DNA from 2 places in the Rhodopseudomonas sp. P1 genome. Region 1 is predicted to be linked to the other one. Evidence: predicted binding sites of a transcription regulator. Region 1 holds the regulator's gene; the other holds the start of a gene.

Region 1 (11,199 bases):
TGCTTCACCACTTCCTGGACCTTTGGCATGCGGGTCATGCCGCCGACCAGCACCACTTCGCTGATCTCACCGGCGGTGAGGCCGGCATCCTTCAGCGCCTTGCGGCACGGCTCGATGGTCTTCTGCACCAGATCGTCGACCAGCGCTTCGAACTTGGCGCGAGTCAGCTTCATGGTCAGATGCTTCGGACCGGACTGGTCCGCAGTGATGAACGGCAGGTTGATCTCGGTCTGCGTCGTCGATGACAGCTCGATCTTGGCCTTTTCGGCGGCTTCCTTCAGGCGCTGCAGCGCAAGCTTGTCCTTGCGCAGGTCGATGCCCTGCTCCTTCTGGAATTCGTCGGCGAGGTAGTTGACCAGACGCATGTCGAAGTCTTCACCGCCGAGGAAAGTGTCGCCGTTGGTCGACTTCACCTCGAACACGCCGTCGCCGATCTCCAGGATCGAGACGTCGAAGGTGCCGCCGCCGAGGTCGTACACCGCGATGGTGCCGGTCTTGGCCTTGTCGAGACCGTAGGCCAGCGCGGCCGCGGTCGGCTCGTTGATGATGCGCAGCACTTCGAGACCGGCGATCTTGCCGGCGTCCTTGGTGGCCTGGCGCTGGGCGTCGTTGAAGTACGCCGGAACGGTGATGACGGCCTGATCGACTTTCTGGCCGAGATGCGCTTCCGCGGTCTCCTTCATCTTCTGCAGAATGAAGGCCGAGACCTGCGAGGGCGAATAGGTCTTGCCGTCGGCTTCGACCCAGGCGTCGCCGTTGGAAGCCTTGACGATCTTGTAGGGGACGAGACCCTTGTCCTTCTCGACCATCGGGTCGTCGTAGCGGCGGCCGATCAGGCGCTTGACTGCGAAGAAGGTGCGCTCGGGATTGGTGACCGCCTGACGCTTCGCCGGCTGGCCGACCAGACGCTCGCCGTCGTCGGTGATCGCGACGATCGACGGGGTCGTGCGCATACCCTCGGCGTTCTCGATGACTTTGGCAGACTTACCATCCATTACGGCAACGCACGAATTCGTGGTGCCGAGGTCGATACCAATGACCTTTCCCATGGTGTTCACATCCTTCTTTTTGCGGCGAGTTGGACGGGCCCTGACGGCGCACCGGTCCAAACCCCCTAAGAAAATTCACTTGCTCGCGATTTGGCGGCGGTGAGCCTGATATAGGAGGGGGGGTCGGGTCCGCAAGGACCGTGGCGGCGTTTCGATCACGAAAACATGGGCTTTACGAATCGTTACGAACCGCCTGCATAGCGCGCTGCGGCGCGGCTTGCCGGGCCGGCGCGCGCAGCGCATCATCGCAGTCGCCGGCCGTCCGATTTGCAGCACCAAACCCGGTCGAACCCGACCAAACAACGGCCTCAATGCAGCCCCAGGACAACTCGCCATGAGACAGATAGCGCGCTTGTTTGCGATTGCCCTGCTGTCGGCCGCCGCGACCAACGCGGTTGCCGCCGATGCGGTTTACCCACGCGGCATCCGGGTCGGCATCGTACCGATGCCGGGGCTGAACCAGTCCACGGCCTTCCTGGGCTTTGAGTCCGCCGACCAAGGCGTCAAGGTGCTGGTGTCCGAGCTGCCGGGGCCGGCGTTCGATCAGATCGACGCGGCCTTCAAAGCCGCGCCCGAAAGCTCGCTCGGCAACGTCAAGCCGGAGAAGATCGAGACCACCGCCGGCAACGGCTATTTCACCGCCGAAGATGCCGTGGTGGGGCCCGACAAGGTCCGCCGCTACTCGCTGATCGTGCCCGGCAGCAAGCTGTTTTCCGGCTATGTCGCCGTCCAGGTGCCGGCCACCGAGGCGAAGACCTACTCGGACGAGGCCGTCAAGAAGATGCTGTCCTCGGTGTCGGTGCGGCAGCAGGTGCCGGTCGACGAGCAGGTCGCGCAGATGCCGTTCAAGATCCGCGAGCTCGGCGACTTCAAGACGGTGCGGACGCTGGCGCCCGGGGCTGCGCTGCTGCTGACCGACGGCAACGAAGAGGCGGTCGAGACCGGCCCGTTCATGGTGCTCGGCCTGATCGGCTCGGTGCCGGAGAAGACCGACGACCGCGCCCGCTTCGCCCAGCAGGCGGCCGAAGCGATCCCCGGCGTGCGCGAGAGCAAGATCACGATGTCGGAGCCGATCCGGATCGACGGCGCACCCGGATTCGAGACCCGGGTCACCGGCGTCAGCGGCAAGGACAATACGCCAGTGACCGTGGTGCAGTGGCTGCGCTTCGGCAGCGCCAATGTGGCGATGCGGGTGATCGGCTCGTCGCCGAAAGAGCAATGGGAAACCGCGTTTCCGCGCTTCCGCAAAGTCCGCGACGGTCTGCAACCGCGCTGATCAAATGAAAAACGACGCGCAGGCGGCGCGTCGTTTTTTCTCTCAGAGCAACTTGAGGCTGATCGGCGGCGCGGCTCCGGCTCGCGCCGAAGCCGCAGCTCGCCTCAGTTGACGCTGCCGGTCTCGCTGCCGCCGTCGCTCGGCGCCGCCTTGGCGCCGCCCTTGGCGACACCGACCAGCGCCGGACGCAGCACACGGTCACCGATCGTGAAGCCGGCCTGAACCACCTGCACCACGGTGCCGGCCGGCACCGACGGATCCGGCACTTCATACATCGCCTGCTGGAAGTTCGGATCGAACTTCTGGCCCTTCGGATCGAACTTCTTGACGCCGTTCTTTTCCAGCGCGTTGAGCAGCGAGCGTTCGGTCAGCTCGACGCCCTCGATCAGCGCCTTCAGACCCGGCTCGGCATTGGCGCGGGCGTCGGCCGGCACCGCGTCGAGCGCACGCTGCAGATTGTCGGCGATATCGAGCACGTCGCGCGCGAACGAGGTCACCCCATAGGTACGTGCGTCGGCGACTTCCTTCTGGGTCCGCTTCCGCAGATTCTCCATTTCGGCGAGCGTCCGCAGCATCTTGTCGCGCGCGTCCGCAGCCTCGCGCACCAGTGCCTCGTTCGATCCTTCTTCCGGGTCGTCCGGCATGATGTACGGCTTGGAAACGACCGGATCGGCGGCGGCCTGCGCCGTGTCCTGGTTGTTGTCCTTCTGTCCATCAGTCTCGGTCATCACGCTACCTTCTTGAAAAATCTCTGGATCGTTACGGGAGAGCTGGCCGGGATATCGTGGTTTGCGGCGCGAAAATCAAGTTTCGGAAAATCAGCCGCCGAGCATCCGGCTGACGATCCGCGCGGTGTAATCGACCATCGGGATCACCCGCGCATAGTTCAGCCGAGTAGGCCCGATGACGCCGAGCACGCCGACGATGTGGCCGGCACCGTCGCTGTAAGGCGCGATGATGGTGGACGAGCCCGACAGCGAGAACAGCTTGTTTTCCGAGCCGATGAAGATCCGTACGCCGTCGGCGCTTTCGGCGCGGCCGAGCAGATCGATCACCCCGCGCTTGGTCTCGAGGTCATCGAACAACAGCCGCACCCGCTCCAGATCATCGAGCGCGTGCAGGTCTTCAAGCAGATTGGCGTGGCCGCGCACGATCAGCTGCCGGTCTTCGCCGTCGCCGCCGGACCAGCTGGCGATGCCCGCCGCGATGACCTTCTGGGTGAGCTGATCGAGCTCGGCCTTGTTCTGAACCATCAGCGATTCGAGCTCGAGCCGGGCTTCGGCCAGCGTCCGGCCGCGAATCCGCGCGTTGAGATAATTGGCCGCTTCGATCAGCGCCGACGATGGCACCCCGGGCGGCAACGTCAGCACGCGGTTCTCGACCTGGCCGTCTTCGGCCACCAGGATCACCAGCGCACGCTCCGGCTCCAGCCTGACGAATTCGATGTGCTTGAGCCGGACGTTGGCCTTGGCGGTCAGCACCACCGCGGCGGCGCGCGTCAGGCCGGACAGCCGCGTCAATGCCTCGCCGAGCGCGGCTTCGACCGTGTGGGCCCGTCCCACCGACGAAAGCTGCGCCTGGATCGACTGCCGCTCCGGCTCGGTCAGGTCGCCGACCTGCATCAGAGCGTCGACGAAGAACCGCAGGCCGAGTTCGGTCGGCAACCGGCCGGCCGAGGTGTGCGGGGCGTAGATCAGGCCGAGCTGTTCGAGATCGGCCATCACGTTGCGCACCGAGGCCGGCGACAGCGGGACGGAAATCAGACGGGAAATGTTGCGGGAGCCCACCGGCTCACCGGTCGCGAGATAGCTTTCGACGATCTGACGAAAAATCTCCCGCGAGCGCTCGTTGAGCTGGGCAAGGCCGGCATTGGGCGCGATCAGGCCGATCGGGTCGTGCTGAGCCAAATTGTCCTCCGTAATCCCCTTAATTTGTCGTCGCTTCGGCCCGGTTACAAGCGGGGAGCGCATGGCTTTGGCCCGCAACCCTTGCCGCTGCGGCTGCGGCCCCCTAAAAGCACCGCAACATTGTTCTTCCCCCTGCCATAGATGGAGGTCCCCCATGCGGCCGAGCCGCCGTGCGCCCGACGAATTGCGCGCCGTGTCGCTGGAACGCGGCGTCGTCAAATATGCCGAGGGCTCCTGCCTGGTGAAGTTCGGCGACACCCACGTGCTGGTGACCGCCACCCTGGAAGAGCGGCTGCCGCCGTGGCTGAAGGGGCAGGGCCGCGGCTGGGTGACGGCTGAATACGGCATGCTGCCGCGCGCCACCCTGGAGCGCACCCGCCGCGAAGCGTCCGCCGGCAAGCAGAACGGCCGGACCGTGGAGATTCAGCGCCTGATCGGCCGCTCGCTGCGGACCATCGTCGATCTCGAGGCGCTCGGCGAGCGTCAGATCACGGTGGATTGCGACGTCCTGCAGGCCGACGGCGGCACCCGGACCGCCTCGATTACCGGCGCCTGGGTGGCGCTTGCGGACTGCCTGAACTGGATGAAGGCCCGCAACATGATCAAGGGCCAGGTGCTCCGCGACAACGTCGCGGCGATTTCCTGCGGCATCTACAACGGCACGCCGGTGCTGGACCTCGACTACGCCGAGGATTCCGAGGCCGAGACCGACGCCAACTTCGTGATGACCGGCGACGGCCGTCTGGTCGAAGTGCAGGGCACCGCGGAACGCACCCCGTTCTCGCAGGACGAGTTCCTGCAGCTGATGGCGCTGGCGCAAAAGGGCGTCGCCCGGCTGGTGGACCTGCAGAAAATGGCGGTTGGGTGAGTCATTCCTGCCACTTCTTTGCAACGCGAGCTGAGCTAGGCTGACATCGCCATGCATCGTCGAATCACCGGCAAGCTCGTGATCGCCACCCACAATCCCGGCAAGCTGGCCGAGATGCGAGAGCTCTTGGCGCCTTACGGCATCGAGGCGATCTCCGCCGGCGAGCTCGGCCTCGCCGAGCCGGACGAAACCGGCGACAGCTTCCAGGCCAATGCCCGAATCAAGGCCGAAGCCGCCGCCAAGGCCGCGCAGCTGCCCGCGTTTGCCGACGATTCCGGCCTTGCGGTGGATGCGCTCGACGGCGCTCCCGGGATCTATTCGGCCCGCTGGGCCAGGGATTCGAAGGATTTTGCCGGCGCGATGGCGCGGATCGAGCGCCTGCTCCAGGAGCGAGGTGCGACTGCGCCGGAGCAGCGCAAGGCGCATTTCGTCTCGGCGCTGTGCGTCGCCTGGCCGGACGGGCATATCGAAGAGGTCGAGGCCCGCGCCGACGGAACTTTGGTGTGGCCGCCGCGCGGCACCGCCGGCTTCGGTTATGATCCGGTTTTCCTGCCCGAGGGTCACAGCCGCACCTTCGGCGAGATGACCAGCGTCGAGAAGCACGGCCTACCGCCGCTCGGCCTCGGCCTGTCGCACCGCGCCAAGGCGTTCGTCAAACTGGCGGAGATTTGCCTTGCGGGCTAGCTCCGACCCAGCTTTCGGCGTCTACGTGCACTGGCCGTTCTGCCTGTCGAAGTGCCCGTATTGCGACTTCAACAGCCACGTCCGCCACGCCGCGATCGACGAGGAGCGGTTCGCCCGCGCGTTTACGCGTGAGATCGCCACCACCGCCGAGCGGATCGGGCCGCGCCAGGTGAGCTCGATCTTTCTCGGCGGCGGCACGCCGTCGCTGATGCAGCCATCGACGGTGGCGGCGATCCTGGATGCGATCGCCCGGCACTGGCAGGTCGCGCCCGACGCCGAAGTGACGCTCGAAGCCAACCCGACCAGCGTCGAGGCGACGAGGTTTCGCGGCTATCGCGCCGCCGGCGTCAACCGCGTCTCGCTCGGCGTGCAGGCGCTCGACGACGCCTCGCTGAAGGCGCTCGGCCGGCTGCATTCGGCCGAAGAAGCCTTGAATGCGGTAGCGATCGCCAAATCGGCGTTCGACCGCTATTCATTCGACCTGATCTATGCGCGGCCGGGACAGACCGCGGCGATGTGGGAAGCCGAGCTGCGCTACGCGATCGGCGAGGCCGCCGAGCATCTGTCGCTGTATCAACTCACCATCGAGCCCGACACGCCGTTCTATTCGCTGCACAAGGCCGGAAAGCTGCCGACGCCGGACGAGACCGAGGCGCGGGCGCTGTACGACGTCACGCAATCAGTTTGCGCCGAACTCGGCCTGCCGGCCTACGAGATCTCCAACCACGCCCGCCCGGGCGCGGAATGCCGGCACAATCTGATCTACTGGCGCGGCCAGGAATATGCCGGGATCGGCCCCGGCGCCCACGGCCGGCTCGATATCGGTGCGGCGCGCTACGCCACCGCCACCGAGAAACGTCCCGAGAGCTGGCTGATGCGCGTGGAAGCCACCGGGCACGGGCTGATCGCCGACGAACGCCTCACCAGCGAAGAGCGCGCCGACGAATTCCTGCTGATGGGGCTGCGGCTCGCCGAAGGCATCGACCCGCAGCGCTATCAACTACTGTCCGGCCGTCCGCTCGATCCGTCGCGGATCGCGCTGCTGCGCGAGGAGGGCGCGATCGCGGTCGACGCCGACGGCCGATTGCGCGTGACGCAAGAGGGCTTCCCGGTGCTCGACGCCGTCGTGGCCGATCTGGCAGCCTAGCGGACTATGCGCCGATCTCGAGCGATGTGATGCCGTCCTCGCCGAGACCGAACCGATAGGTCAGCCGCGCGGGACTGCCCGGAAAATCGCCCGCGACGCGGGCCGTCACGATCGCGGTCTGTGCGGCCCGTTCGATCGTCAGTGGCTCCATCTGCATCTGATACTTGTCGAGTGCCGCGCGCTTCCAGGCCGCGATCGCTTCGCGCCCACGATGGATCTTGCCCTCGTCGCGGACCTCGGCATCGGCGGCGAAGGCCGCTGCAACATCCTGCACCGCCCGTGCATTGGAGGCGACGAAATAGGCTTCGATGGGTGCCGGAAGGGAAACCGTCATGGGGACCTCGCTCAACTCTCGAAAGCGCCGCAGGATTGCGACGTGACAGAGCTGGCAATAGGCTGCGGCCATGGCAAGAACGCACCAAAAGGTCGGTGACTTACCTCGAAGTAACCCAGCGCACACGCCGCTGACCGCCGCGCAGGGAATCGCGGCCGGCTTCCGGCTACTCGAGGGGCGCTGGAAAATCCTGATCCTGTTTCATCTGTTCGGCGGCCGCGTCTTGCGGTTCTCCGAACTGGAGCGCTCAATCCCCGACGTTTCGCAGAAGATGCTGGCCCAGCAACTCCGGCAACTGGAGGCCGACGGCATTGTGGCCCGAACGGTGTATCCGGAAGTGCCACCGAGAGTGGAATATCACCTCACCGATTGGGGGCAGTCGCTTTGCCCTGCGCTCGACGCCCTGCTGGGCTGGGTGGAGCAGAAGCCCTGAGGCGCTGACGTAGGTTGTCAGGCGCCGAAGCTCTTCGGCGAACCGGCAACGGCCTGCGCACCGCCGCTGGCGACCTTCATCACCGCGAGGCCGCGCTCGTTGGTGCCGTCGGCCCTAAACCTGAACAGCCCGTCGATGCCGGCGAAGCCGGACGGATTGGTCAGCGTTTCGGCGGAGAACCGCTGCGGGCCCTGGGTGCGGGCGAGCGCCGCCACCAGCGCGACGCCGTCATAAGCAAGCGTGGCGGTGCGAACGGGGTCCTGGCCATAGCGGGCGCGATAGCGGCCCGAGAACGCCCGGAAGCCGGACGGATCGGGAGCCGCAAACAAGCCACCTTGCAGGGCCTGCGTGGCGAACACCCGCGGATTGTCCCACAGCCCGGTGCCGAGCAGCTGCACCCGCTTCAGATCCGCGCCGGCAGCCCCGAGCGCGTCGGCCACCGCGGCCAGCGCGTCGCCATCATCGGCGAGCAACAGCGCATCGGCACTGGCAAGAGAGGCCGCGATGGTCCGCGCCGGACCGGCACGGTCGGCACCGTATTTTTCGAACGCGACGATGCGGCCGCCCTTCTGGCTGGTGATCTGCTTGAACGCAGCTTCGACCACCGCGCCGTAGGCGTTCTCGGGCAGCAACGCCGCATAGGACCGCTTACCGATGCTGCCGGCATAGCCGATGATGCGATTGACGTCGGACTCCGGCAGGAAACTCAGCAGAAACACGCCGCGACCGGCGACACTGGAGTCGGTCGAGAACGCGATCACCGACACGCCGCGGGCGCGGGCCGCCTGCGCCGCAGCCGGCACCGATTGGGCGAACAGCGGACCGAGAATGATCTCCGCGCCTTCGTCCAGCGCCTGCTGGGTCGCGGTCTGTGCACCGGTCGGATTGCCGGCGTCGTCCTTGATCAGGAGCTGAACGTCCGGATTGCGGAATTCGGCGAGCGCCATTTCGGCGGCGTTCTTCATCGACTGTGCGGCGAGCCCGGCGTTGCCCGGCGCCGACAACGGCAGCACCAGCCCGACCTTGACCCGGCCGTTGCCGACCGCAGCCGGCTGCTGCGCCGGCCCGGCGGCAGGCTGTTGCTGGCCGAACTGATCGCTCAGGCTTTGCTGGACGCCCGAGCAGGCGCTCAGCAGCGGCGCTCCGAGGAGCAGGCCCAGCGCGGTGCGGCGGGTGGTTCGCAACGGTTTCGTGTGTGGATCGTGCAAGCTTGCCATGCCATCTCTTGCAGCGGTCCGGCGGGCTGCCGGATCCCGTGTCGTCCTCCGTACGATCGGCCTTTCGGCCTTTGACGGAAGATTTCATCACAATGTCGGCCAATGAATAACCGGGCCAAAAGGTTTATGCTCATTAAGAGCGCCGGACAAATCACCGTGCCGTCGTTTTCAACCTTTCCTCTGCCATCCTGCCTCCAGGCCGATCAAGTTAGTGACGATGCGCGTCAAACCAGAAATTTCAGCACCGCCGCCCGCAGCCGCGGAACCGGAGGCACGAACGTTTCTGGTCGCCGGCCAACGTCTGCTCGCTCCGCGCATCGCACCGGGACTGCATCTGGTCGCCACCCCGATCGGTCACCTCGGCGACATCACGCTACGTGCGCTGGAAACGCTCGCCGGTGCCGATCTGATCGCGTGCGAAGATACACGAATTACCCACCGCTTGCTCGAACGATATGGCATCTCGGCGCGGCTAAAGCCGTACCACGAGCACAATGCCGCGCAGGCGCGACCGAAGCTTTTGGAAATGCTGGCGCAGGGCCAGTCGGTCGCGCTGGTCTCCGATGCCGGTACGCCGCTGATCTCCGATCCCGGCTACAAGCTGGTGCGCGAGGTGTACGCCGCCGGACATCAAGTGATCGGACTACCCGGCGCGTCGGCCGTCTTGGTTGCCCTGTCGCTCGCCGGCCTGCCGACCGACCGTTTCTTCTTCGACGGCTTTCTGCCTTCGAAACAGGGAGCCCGCCGCACGCGGCTCGGTGAGCTGGCGGCGATCGACGCGACGCTGGTGCTGTTCGAGGCCGGCAGCCGGATTCAGAACTCGGTACATGATCTTGCCGACCTGCTCGGTGCGACGCGCGAGGCGGCGATCTGCCGCGAACTCACCAAACTGCATCAGGAGGTACGACGCGCCACGCTCGGCGAGCTCGCCACGCAGGCCGACACGATGGAGACGCGCGGCGAATTCGTCGTGGTGATCGGGCCACCCGATCCGGCCTCACGGGTGATGAGCGATGACGACCTCGACCGCTGGCTGAACCAAGCTCTGACTCGCCACAGCGTCAAGGACGCGGTCGCGCAGGCGGTCGAACTCTCCGGCCGTCACAAGCGCGAGATCTACGCGCGCGCATTGGAGCTGTCGCGGCAGCGCGAGGCCGACGATGGCGAAGACTGATCGTTCGCAGCCCTCCGTGCTGGCGCGCATCGCAGCGTTTCGCACCGGGCTGTCGGCTGAAGCCAGCGCGGCGGATTATCTCGAACGACAAGGCTACCGGATCCTGGCGAGACGCTTCAAAACCCGCTGCGGCGAAATCGATCTGGTGGCGCAGCGCGACGCGCTGGTGGCGTTCGTCGAGGTGAAGGCGCGCGGCAATGTCGACGATGCCGCCTACGCAGTGACGCCGCGGCAGCAGAGCCGCATCGTTGCGGCCGCCGAAGCATGGCTGAGCCGGCATCCCGAACACGCGATGAGCGAGCTGCGCTTCGACGCCATCCTGATTGCCCCCAACACAGCGCCGCGGCACTTGCCCGGCGCGTTCGACGCCACGCCATGAGCCCGGCTGCTTGACCAAGCCGCCGCCACCCCGCATCGTCACCGCCGCTCTGCCAACTCCGGAACACACGACATGACATTGAAGGTCGCCGTCCAGATGGACCCCATCGCGCGCATCAACATCCGCGGCGATTCGACGTTCGCGCTGCTGCTCGAAGCGCAGGCTCGCGGCCACGCGATCTCGTACTTCACGCCCGACAAACTGTCGCTGCGCGGCAACGACGTCGTCGCATCAGTACAGAGCCTGAAAGTGCGCGATCAGGAAGGCGATCACTTCACCCTGGGCGAACCGATCCGCGTCGATATGCGTAGTTACGACGTGGTGCTGCTGCGGCAGGATCCGCCGTTCGATCTCGCCTACATCACTTCGACGCATCTGCTCGAGCGGATTCATCCGGCGACGCTGGTGGTCAACAATCCGGCCAGCGTGCGCAACGCGCCGGAGAAATTGTTCGTGATGGACTTTGCCGAGCTGATGCCGCCGACGCTGATCAGCCGCGACAAGGATGAGATCAACGCCTTTCGGGCCGAGCACGGCGCGGTGGTGATGAAGCCGCTGCACGGCCATGGCGGCGCGGCGGTGTTTCGGGTGCTGCCGCAGGACATCAATTTCGGCTCGCTCTACGACATGTTCGCGGTCACGTTCCGCGAGCCGTGGGTGATCCAGCGCTTCCTTCCCGAGGTGAAGCACGGCGACAAGCGGATCATCCTGGTCGACGGGGAATTCGCCGG
Region 2 (11,199 bases), 2.1 Mb from region 1:
CTTGCCAGCGCGCCCTGCCCTGGCCTACCCATCGGCTTCGGCTCGGGGGACGACATGCTTCAACTGCAATCCGGATTCGGCGTGTTCGCGCTGCTGATGCTCGCCTGGGCATTCGGCGAGAATCGCGACCGCGTGTCGGTGCGGCAGGTCGCGATCGGGCTCGGCATCACGCTTTTGACTGCGGTGGCGATGCTGAAGCTGCCCGGCGCCGCTCAGGCGTTCAGCGCGATCAACGATGCAGTCGGCGTGATCTCGGCGGCGAGCCGGGCCGGCACCTCGTTCGCGTTCGGCTATCTCGGCGGCGCGCCGGCACCATTCGACATCAAGGCGCCGGGAGCCGATTTCATCCTCGCGTTTCAGGCGCTGCCGGTGGTGCTGGTGATGAGCGTGCTGACCACGCTGTTGTTCTATTGGCGGATCCTCCCGCCGGTGGTGCGGGGCATGGCCTGGCTGCTCAAGCGCACGCTCGGCGTCGGCGGCGCGGTCGGGCTATCGACCGCCGCCAATGTGTTTCTCGGCATGGTCGAAGCGCCGCTGTTCATCCGCCCCTATCTGGCGCAGCTCACCCGCAGCGAACTGTTTCTGGTGATGACCGGCGGCATGGCCGGCATCGCCGGCACCGTGCTGGTGCTGTACGCCACGCTGCTGGCGCCGGTGCTGCCCGACGCCGCCGCGCACTTCGTCATCGCCTCGGTGCTCGGCGCGCCGGCCGCGATTCTGGTCAGTCTGATCATGGTGCCGGAGACCGAAGCGCGCGCAACCGGCGGCGAACTCGCCGACCCCGGCCAGATCGCGGTCAGCAGCATGGATGCAATCGTCAAGGGCACCGCAGCCGGCCTCGAACTGCTGCTCAACATCATCGCGATGCTGATCGTGCTGGTGGCGCTGGTGTATCTCGGTAACGCCGTGCTCGGCCTGCTGCCGCATGTCGGCGGTGAAGCGATCACGCTGCAGCGGCTGCTCGGCTATCTGATGGCGCCGGTGTGCTGGCTGCTCGGCCTGCCATGGGATCAGGCGGTCACCGCCGGTTCGCTGATGGGGATCAAGACCGTCCTCAACGAGCTGATCGCTTATGTCGAGCTGGCAAAGCTGCCGCCCGATGCGCTCGACCCGCGCTCGAAGCTGATCATGCTGTACGCGATGTGCGGCTTCGCCAATTTCGGCAGCCTCGGCATCATGCTGGGCGGCCTGACCGCAATGGCCCCGCAGCGCCGCGAAGAGATCGCAGCCCTCGGCCTGCGCTCGATCGTGTCCGGCACACTGACCACCTGCTTGATGGGTGCGGTGGTGGGGCTATTGACGTAGTCTTGCGCACTGCGATCAGTTTTTCGACGCTCACCAACATCGGCACAACTAATCTCGGCCGCTGTGGAAACAGCGCCGTAACCGTATCGCGGTAACTGTCGCAATCGATCCCTGCTCAACGTGCCGCTCTGCCGCTACGACCGCGGCGCGCGGCAATGGTCGCCCTATCCGCTGCCGGCCGACGAAGGGACCGCCGACCGGCAATAACGAAGTCAGTGCAATCTGAAGACACCGTCGATCGCGCGCAGCTCGGCCGGCTTGATCAGCTTGGAATGCGCGACGGTGACGGCGAACAGCGGCCCCTCGAGCTTCGCCTTCCAGAAACTGAGAAAGTCATTCAGGGCGGGGAAATCGGGCGCCAGGTCGTAGTCCTGCCACGTGTAGCTCTGCAGCAGCCACTGCCGGTCGGGGCGGCGATAGAGAATCTCGGCCGTCGTCAGACCGTAGCCGAGCACCTGCTTCCTGAAGTCTTCAGAAACTGCACCTCGTTCGACCATAAATCCTCCTTCCCGAACCAGCATTCCGCAACAGTTCGCGACCGGGATTGCCTGGGAATGCCGTCCTTCCGTCTGCTGTCCCCGCGGTGCTGGGCTCCGGTCTTCACTTGCCCACCCCGCGCACCTGAAAATGTGACGCATCTGGACTGGGCATCTCAAGTCAAAAATCGACGGCAGATGCGGAAAAATGCAGCCTTAGCAGCGACTTAATACAAGTGCTAACAGGGGCACCAAGGGCACGGGATCGTCGGGGCTTGATTGTCGCCGCATCGTCGTTCACGGTGTTTGGCAGATGTTCCGCGCGAGTGCTAAAAATTTCGCGCGCAGCCCTTGTCTCCCGAAAACCCTCGACTATCTCGTCCGTGTCGCGCTGGCACTCAATGTCCGCGACTGCCAATATTTCGATTTCTGAAACAAGTTCAGACACTTAGGAGGACTTGCATGAACTTCCGTCCGCTTCACGACCGCGTCGTGGTCAAGCGCATCGACGCCGAAGAGAAGACCGCCGGCGGTATCATCATTCCTGACACGGCCAAGGAAAAGCCCTCGCAGGGCGAAGTCGTTGCCGTCGGCCCGGGTGGCCGCGACGAAGCCGGCAAGCTGATCCCGATCGACCTCAAGGTCGGTGACCGCGTGCTGTTCGGCAAGTGGAGCGGCACCGAGGTCAAGATCGACGGCAAAGAGCTGCTGATCATGAAGGAAAGCGACATCATGGGCGTCATCACCGACGCCGGCGCCAAGAAGAAGGCCGCCTGAGCCTTTGGCTGTCCCTCACCCTGAGGAGCGCCTGCAAGGCGCGTCTCGAAGGGTGAGCTCCACACGCTGAGACCGCTCATCCTTCGAGATGCGGACCTGCGGTCCGCTCCTCAGGATGAGGAGACAACGATCCAACCCAAGGGAAACCTCTTATGTCCGCTAAAGAAGTCAAATTCGGCGTCGACGCCCGCGACCGCATGCTGCGCGGCGTGGACATTCTCGCCAACGCCGTGAAGGTCACGCTGGGTCCGAAGGGCCGCAACGTCGTCCTCGACAAGTCGTTCGGCGCGCCGCGCATCACCAAGGACGGCGTCACCGTCGCCAAGGACATCGAGCTCGACGACAAGTTCGAGAACATGGGCGCCCAGATGGTGCGCGAAGTCGCCTCGAAGTCGGCCGACGCCGCCGGTGACGGCACCACCACCGCGACCGTGCTGGCCCAGGCGATCGTCCGCGAAGGCGCCAAGGCGGTTGCCGCCGGCATGAACCCGATGGATCTGAAGCGCGGTATCGACCTCGCGGTGGAAGCCGTCGTCGCCGACCTCGTCAAGAACTCCAAGAAGGTCACCTCGAACGACGAAATCGCTCAGGTCGGCACCATCTCGGCCAACGGCGACTCGGAGATCGGCAAGTTCCTCGCCGACGCGATGAAGAAGGTCGGCAACGAGGGTGTGATCACCGTCGAGGAAGCCAAGTCGCTCGAGACCGAACTCGATGTCGTCGAGGGCATGCAGTTCGACCGCGGCTACATCTCGCCCTACTTCGTCACCAACGCCGACAAGATGCGCGTTGAATTCGACGACGCCTACATCCTGATCAACGAGAAGAAGCTCTCCAACCTCAACGAGCTGTTGCCGCTGCTCGAAGCCGTGGTGCAGACCGGCAAGCCGCTGGTGATCGTCGCCGAAGACGTCGAAGGCGAAGCCCTCGCCACCCTCGTCGTCAACCGTCTGCGCGGCGGCCTCAAGGTCGCGGCCGTCAAGGCGCCGGGCTTCGGTGACCGCCGCAAGGCCATGCTGCAGGACATCGCGATCCTGACCGGCGGCCAGGCGATCTCGGAAGACCTCGGCATCAAGATGGAGAACGTCACCCTGCAGATGCTGGGTCGCGCCAAGAAGGTGATGATCGACAAGGAGAACACCACGATCGTCAACGGCGCCGGCAAGAAGGCCGACATCGAAGCCCGCGTCGCGCAGATCAAGGCGCAGATCGAGGAGACCACCTCGGACTACGACCGCGAGAAGCTGCAGGAGCGTCTGGCCAAGCTCGCCGGCGGCGTCGCGGTGATCCGCGTCGGCGGCGCGACCGAGGTCGAGGTGAAGGAGCGCAAGGATCGCGTTGATGACGCGATGCACGCCACCCGCGCCGCGGTCGAGGAAGGCATCGTCCCGGGCGGCGGCGTCGCTCTGCTGCGCGCTTCCGAGCAGCTCAAGGGCCTCAAGACCAAGAACGACGACCAGAAGACCGGCGTCGAGATCGTGCGTCGCGCCCTCTCCGCCCCGGCCCGTCAGATCGCCATCAACGCCGGCGAAGACGGCTCGGTGATCGTCGGCAAGGTGCTCGAGAAGGAGCAGTACGCGTTCGGCTTCGACTCGCAGTCGGGCGAATACGGCGACCTGGTCAAGAAGGGCATCATCGACCCGACCAAGGTGGTGCGCACCGCGATCCAGAACGCCGCCTCGGTGGCCGCGCTGCTGATCACCACCGAAGCGATGATCGCCGAACTGCCGAAGAAGAACGCCGGCGGCCCCGCGATGCCCCCGGGCGGCGGCATGGGCGGCATGGACTTCTAAGTCCAGCGACCTTCGCAAAGACGATGAAGCCCGGCGGAAACGCCGGGCTTTTTTTGTTCGGCTATCAAATTCCAATCTCTCGTTCGTCATTCCGGGGCGCGCGAAGCGCGAGCCCGGAACCCATACTCGCTGTGCTAGCGGTCAAGCACAGCCGTCGATGCGTTCTTGATCCAGCTTGAACTCCAGTGGTTAAGGATTTCGGGCCCGCGAGCTTTCGCTCGCGTCTGGGAATGACGATCTCGAAGATTGTCGCATTTACTCCAAGAGCGCGCACCATCGCGCGATCCGCGCTACAGAGGGCGCTCCCTCTCACCACCGCCCGAGCGAACCCATCCATGGCCAAATCAGCAAATTATATCGACAGGCTCGACGACGCGCTGGAGGCGCTCGGCCCCGACGCCATGCTGGTCGAGGAACTCGACGGCTTCGTTGCCGGCCTGCTGCTGTGTCCCGAGCCGATCAAGCCCGGCGACTGGCTGCCGACGGTCTGGCAGGTCGGTGACGCTCCCTCGCCGCTGACCGATCCCGCGCACGCCAACCGCGTGTTCGCGCTGATCGTGCAGTACTACAATTCGGTCGCCCGGACGCTGTCGGACCACCCCGAGCGCTACCAGCCGCTGCTGCCGGTCGATCCCGAAAGCGGCGAATTGGTGTGGCAGGTCTGGATCGACGGCTTCGCGGCAGCGACCGACCTGCGGCCCGAGACGTGGAGCCGCCTGGACGATGCCGACGAAGCGACGACGGCCGCGTTCAACGGGCTGCTCGATCTGATCGAGATTGCCGACGCTGAGGCGAACGCCGAAGCGGACAGTCCGCCCAGCGATCGCCCCGCAATCACCGCGCCGAACTCCGACCAGATCGCCGGCTGGATCCTGACGCTGAACCGCTGGCGCATCGCCCATGACCCGGCGCGGCGCGAGATCGAATGGGGACCGCCCTCAGCGGCACGCAAAGTCGGCCGCAACGACCCCTGCCCCTGCGGCTCGGGCAAGAAGTACAAACGCTGCTGCGGGATGACCTGAAGCACCGCGGTGCGGCGGCCGCCGGACGATCGCTCATCCGGCAGCCGCGTTGTCGGCTCAGAACGAGACGCGGAGGTTGGCGCGGACGCCGTGGTCAGAGATGCTTGAGCCGACCTGTCCGGAGTAGTTGACGCTGAGCGCGGTGCTCGGATTGAGCGCGGTGCCGAGGCCGGCTTCGAACACAGCAGCGTCCTTTGCCAGCGGAAGACCCGATACCGTGAACGCATTGCCGGTCGCAAACGCGTTCGTGGCGGTGGGGATCACGGTGTTCATCGTGTGCCGCCAGCCGACCATGCCGCTCGCCGTCACGGCGGTGGTGCCGAGCGTCAGCGCACCGTTGGCACGCAGGCCGAGTGTCGAGAACGTCGCATCGACATTGTCGCCAGCGCTGCGGAGCGCAGCCGCCCCGCCCCGCTCGGTGAAGCCGGAGGTGTCGAGGCTGACATAAGCAAGGCCGGCGAACGGCTGCAGCGCGGCGCGGCCGAGTTCGACGGTGTAACCGACATCGCCATAGACCTGCGTGGTGCGGGCGTTGTAGTCCGCGGTCAGCCGGTCCGAGAAGCCGGTCAGCGCCACGGTGCGGCTCGACGACAGATTATGCCAGGCGTGATTGGCGCCGAAGCTGACCGCCAGCGCGTTCCAGGCCCGGCCGCCGTAGACGCCGACACTGTAGGTGTCGCCCGTCACCGAACCGCGGCCGCCGTCGAGATTGATCGAGGTCGACCCATAGCCGCCGACCACGCCGAGCCGCAGCGCGTTGAACAATTCGCCATCGGCACCGAACAGTACGCCGCCGGCGTTGCGACGCACGTCTGCGGCATTGCCATTGCCATCAGCCTTCGCCCACGAGCCATAGGCGCGCGCCCATACCGCCGTGGCAGGTCCGCGCAGCGCGGACTGCACCTGCCGCGAGGTCGCTTCGCGCACGAACCGGCTGTCGTCGAGCAGCGCTGTCTTGGCCGATGCGAAGGCCTCGCCCGAGAGCTGATCGAACGCCGCCCGTGCCGCAGTGTCGGTCGGCGACGCCGCGACGCCGGCACGAAGACCGCCGCTACTCCCCATCGCCTGCAGCACGCCTGCGGTGGCGCGCTGATTGGCGGTCAGAGCCACCTCAGTGAAGCCGCGGGTCTGCACCGCCTGCAGATAGACGTTGTTCGGATCGTAGTTGGCGATCAGCGAATAGAACGCCGACACGCTGGTGTCGCCGGTGAGGACGTAGGTGCCGTTGACGCCGCCTGCGGCGGTCAGCACGGTGTAGCGCGCATCCAGCGCGTAAGGCGAAGCGCCATACTTGGTGAGCTTCAGGATCGCGCCAGGCGCAATCGTCGCGGTGCCGCCGACCGCGATCCGGTCCGACACCGTGCTGCCGGGTACCAGCTCAGCATTGTAGGTCGAGCCGGCCGCCTGCTGATAATTGCCGGTCACCGTCAGCGTACCGGGGCTGTTGCCGGGCGCGACTGTTGCACCGGCCTGGGCGTCGACGCCGCCGACCGTGCCGGAGCCGGTCAGCACCGCGCCGCTTTCCACCGCCATCACCGCGCCGATCACGCCGGTCATGGTCAGGATGCCGCCGCTCACCTGCATCGTGCCGGTGAACTGCGAAGAATCGCCTGTCAGCGTGGTGCGGCCGGCAATTGCTTGGATCGAGCCGTTGCCGATGATGTCGGACGCCAGCGTGTAGTTGGACGAGGTGTGGTTGAAGACGAGCTGACCGGTGCCGCTGCCGAACACGATGCGGGGCGCGGTGATCGTGCCCGGCGCGGCGGCCGCCTGCCCGCTCCCCGCACCGATCGCGAGCACGCCTTGCCCCTGGGTGTCGTAGCCGATCCGGATCTCGTTGTCGGCCTTGAGCTCGGCGCCGTTCGACACCACCACGGTGCCGTTGCCATTGAAGCCGGCATAGACATTCCCTGGGGCGTTGCCGGCGACATTGGCTTTAGCCCACAGGCGTGTGCCGTCCCCGGAAACGTTGATGGTACCTTGCGAATGCGGGTCCATGCCGGCACCAATGGAAGCTGATGTGACCACAGCGCCATCGGTCACGTTCAGAATGCCGTTGCCGTTCATCGGATCGACGTCGCGTCCCCCGTTCTGGCCGCCAACATAGATCCGCTCAGCGACATCGACGATCGTGCCGCGGCCCGAGATGTTCATGGTCGTGAGATTGCTGCCATCCGGTCCTACATAGATGCCGCTGGCATAGAGATAGGCTCCGTTCAGGACGTTGACGGTGCCGCCGGAAGGACTCAGCCACGCCGCAGCGCTCGAATTGTTCGGATCACCGATCTCAACATGGGTGCCGGCATCCCGGATGGTGACCTCGGCTCCGGCGCCGGTGTAGATGCCGGTATTGCGGATATAAGCAGCCGCGCCGTTTGAAATCGTCAGGCTGCCGGTCGCCCCCGCGGTGCGCGCGATATCGATGCCGGCGGTGCTGGTCCACACGGTCTGCGGTCCGGTCACCACCAGCGAGCCATTGCCGCCGCTGCCCGCTTGCCAGCTCGCGGTGGAAAGTCCCAGCCGCCGGGTGGTCAGCGAGGCGCCGTTCGACACATTGATACTGCCGACGCCGCCATCGCGGCCGACGCTCACCTCGTTGGTGTCGGTCCAGCTCGCTCCTGCGCCGCTGAGGGTAACGCTGCCGTTGGCTCCGGCACCGTCGCCGACCGTAACGGCCGTGCTGGGAGTGGAGGAAATGCTGCCGCTGCTGCAAGTGAGGCCGGTCGTATTGCCGGAGATCGCGCAATCCGCCAGCGCCGGGGCACTGCCGAGCACCCCCACCGCCAGAAGCGGCGCGAGCGACGTCGTGAGCAGCAGTTGCTTTTTCATCGTGACTTCCAAGAACAAGAGGGAGATCGGAGCGGAAGGTCGCTGCGGGAGCAGCGGCTTCAACACGGCGTCGAGGACGACGCCGCCAGCAAACAGAATGGCAGCCGGTCGAGACCGGCGGCATTTGGACAAAGCTTCGCCGCTCAGACCGAGGCGGTCTGTTGAAGCCGGATGTCGGAAGAGCGTTGGAGCGAACCGCTAAGCGTTCGTTCGACCGCGCAATGTGTCGTGCAAGTCGAGACCTGCCAGCTGCGGACTAAACGTTGCTGCCCTCGATCGGCGCAGAAATCGGCAACGCCTGCGTGCAATGAGCGAAAGCGTCCTGCAACGCTTTGAAAATGATCTTGTTGCCAGTCGCCATCTTGGCCCCCGCCGACCGTCTCTTTTTGAACATTGCTTTTTGTTTAATTGGGTGGGTTCCATCACGCAACAACATACCTGCCGCTTCAGACTGTCGCAGGTTTGCTCTGCGGATTCTTGTGGATGTTTGCCTCACGGCGCCGCGCGATTTGCCGCTGTGTAGAACGGCGCTGGGCAATAGGCGCCGCCTTATACTGATTCCCTGTCGCCGCTCGCGGTTTGCGCCTCGTATATCGTCGGCCTGCGTACGATGATGTACCAACGTCGGACAGAATCACTCGGCGCACTCGATGCAACGCGCAATCGATGACGACATTGCAGCCGGTGCCGCCCCTTTCGCAGACTCGCTGCGATGAAGTCGATTGATCGCCCTACTCCTCCGCATGTTTCAGGATCGCCTTGAGCAGCCCGGGAAAGCGCGCGTTGACGTCGGCTTCGCGCACGACGTTGCGGTGTTCGACGCCCCTCTTGGTGGTGCGGATCAAACCCGCTTCACGCAGCACGCGGAAGTGGTTCGACAATGTCGACTTCGGAATGTCAGGGCACGGTGCCGCCGCGACGCAGGACATGCAGTCGCCTTCCTGAAGCAGCGCCTTGACGATGCGCAGCCGCATTGGATCCGCCAGCGCGGCAAGCACGCCGGCGAGCGAGATGTCCTCGCGTGCGGGATGAACGAACTGCACCATGAAAAAGATATAGGCGCCCCCTTGATCTGGTTCAATAGTTCTATACTTCCGAACTACTGAACCGAAGGCCACCCGTCAGCGGTGGCCGCAGCTCCGATCAGGAACCGAACGATCATGACCAAGACACTGCAAGGCAAAGTGGCGCTGGTGACCGGCGCATCGAAGGGCATCGGCGCGGAGATCGCGCTGAAGCTCGCGGCAGAAGGCGCGGCAGTCGCCGTCAACTACGCGTCCAGCAAACAGGGCGCAGACGACGTCGTTCACAAGATCACTGCGCAGGGCGGCAAGGCGATCGCGGTCGGCGGCAGTGTCGCCGATCCCAAGGCTGCGCAGGCGATCGTCGACGCGACCGTGGCGGCGTTCGGCCCGATCGACGTGCTGGTCAACAATGCCGGCGTCTATGAATTCGGCGCGCTCGATGCGATCACGCCGGAGCACTTCCACCGCCAGTTCGACGTCAACGTGCTCGGCCTGCTGCTGGTGACGCAGGCGGCGGCGCGGCAGTTCAAAGACGGCGGCAGCGTCGTCAACATCTCATCCGGGGTCTCGACGATCGCGATGCCGAACACCGCGGTGTACGGCGCCACCAAGGCGTCGGTCGACCTGATCACGGCGGTGCTGGCGAAGGAATTGGCGTCGCGCAAGATCCGCGTCAACGCGGTCAACCCCGGCATGGTGGTCACCGAAGGCGTCAAAGCTGCGGGCTTCCACGACGGCGAGATGCGAAAGCAGGTCGAAGCGATCACCCCGCTCGGCCGTGTCGGCGAAGCCGCCGAGATCGCCTCGGTCGTGGCTTTCCTCGCCTCAGACGGCGCCTCTTACGTGACGGGCGAGACCCTGCACGTCACCGGCGGCCTGAAGTAAGCGCTCCGGCTACGCTCAAAGCTCTGGCGGCAGCGCCGGAGCTTACTTGCCGCTCGGTCATGCTTCGAGTTGCGTCAGCTGTCGCACCGATCTGCGACGAGGCGCCGCGCCCCGCGAACCAAACGCGTTGCTCGTCGTTGCAGCCTACCGGCCATCTTGGACATCGAGGCCGAAGAGGAGAACGCGTGTGAAGACAACTGCCTTTGCTGCCGCCGCTGCGCTGTTTCTGGGTCTTGGAGCGCTCAGTGCTCCCGCCTCTGCCGCCACGCCCGCCCGGGCCTCGCAGCCGCTGGTCGCCGCTCCGATGACCGACGTTTCAGCGCAGCGCTACGTCGAGCGGCGGCGGGTGATCCGCCGTGGCCCGCACTGCACCGTACGAAAGGTCGTCACCCGCGGTCCGCACGGCCATCGCGTGGTTCGCACCACCCGCGTCTGCCGCTGATCGGCGAAGCGGCAACGGCGTTAAAGCTCGCAGCGAAACAAGAGGGCGGATCTCGATCCGCCCTCTTCGCATTTCAGACGCTGACCTTAAGCCTTCTTCACCAGCGATCGAAGTTGCGGCCGACGCGGCTGTCGTCGTCGACCTGCTGGAAGTCTTGGGGAGCCTGACGGCGCACCGTGCGGAGCGGCCGCTGGTTGTTGGTCTTCGGCGGATTGAACACCACGTAACAGGCCGGGCTCAGCCGCGGCCCAGCCTCACGCAGGCAGCTTTCGATTCGAGACGCGTCGGGAATGAACTGGCCGCAGAGTCGGAAGGCGTCGGGCGTGCAGGCTTCGCGCTGCGCGGCCGTGCCTTGATCCTGCGCGACGGCGGAGCCGCCAGCGGCGACGGTGAACGCGAACACGGCAGCAGACAAGCGTGGGGTCATGGTCGATCTCCCTTTGATCGACCAAGTGCCAGCCCGGCCAACTGGTTCCGGCCGGAGCGTTCACGGATTGTGGAGAGAAGGCAGTTTGGGCGCGCCGCTCGCGGCGGCGACCCGGGCTACGTGGTGGGTCAGCCTGATCAGGTAAGGCTGCCGACCACCACCAGGCGCTTGACCTCGCCGCGTTTGAACGCCTGCAGGAACGCGTTGTAGTCCTTGAA

Evidence for each region. The regulator HrcA, encoded in region 1, represses chaperone genes, less so after heat shock. The targets are predictions, from matches to a motif close to GTTAGCACTCNCNNNNNGNGAGTGCTAAC.
Region 2: a site for HrcA is predicted at 2,172-2,200, ahead of groES (co-chaperone GroES). Genes of this name have one in related genera too.

Annotation. Positions count from the first base shown of each region.
Region 1 is NZ_CP088006.1:340,961-352,159, reverse strand. It holds gene dnaK (molecular chaperone DnaK) at 1-1,049, opposite strand, end outside; gene LRC39_RS01700 (hypothetical protein) at 1,384-2,325, shown strand; gene grpE (nucleotide exchange factor GrpE) at 2,430-3,053, opposite strand; gene hrcA (heat-inducible transcriptional repressor HrcA) at 3,144-4,232, opposite strand; gene rph (ribonuclease PH) at 4,387-5,100, shown strand; gene rdgB (RdgB/HAM1 family non-canonical purine NTP pyrophosphatase) at 5,152-5,784, shown strand; gene hemW (radical SAM family heme chaperone HemW) at 5,774-6,931, shown strand; gene LRC39_RS01670 (nuclear transport factor 2 family protein) at 6,936-7,337, opposite strand; gene LRC39_RS01665 (winged helix-turn-helix transcriptional regulator) at 7,336-7,698, shown strand; gene LRC39_RS01660 (penicillin-binding protein activator) at 7,716-8,915, opposite strand; gene rsmI (16S rRNA (cytidine(1402)-2'-O)-methyltransferase) at 9,133-10,089, shown strand; gene LRC39_RS01650 (YraN family protein) at 10,076-10,468, shown strand; gene gshB (glutathione synthase) at 10,541-11,199, shown strand, end outside.
Region 2 is NZ_CP088006.1:2,403,219-2,414,417, reverse strand. It holds gene LRC39_RS11190 (NupC/NupG family nucleoside CNT transporter) at 55-1,305, shown strand; gene LRC39_RS11185 (usg protein) at 1,518-1,802, opposite strand; gene groES (co-chaperone GroES) at 2,244-2,558, shown strand; gene groL (chaperonin GroEL) at 2,711-4,351, shown strand; gene LRC39_RS11170 (UPF0149 family protein) at 4,687-5,373, shown strand; gene LRC39_RS11165 (autotransporter outer membrane beta-barrel domain-containing protein) at 5,431-8,202, opposite strand; gene LRC39_RS11160 (hypothetical protein) at 8,459-8,638, opposite strand; gene LRC39_RS11155 (ArsR/SmtB family transcription factor) at 8,934-9,248, opposite strand; gene LRC39_RS11150 (SDR family NAD(P)-dependent oxidoreductase) at 9,363-10,112, shown strand; gene LRC39_RS11145 (hypothetical protein) at 10,300-10,554, shown strand; gene LRC39_RS11140 (hypothetical protein) at 10,652-10,981, opposite strand; gene LRC39_RS11135 (DUF2778 domain-containing protein) at 11,119-11,199, opposite strand, start outside.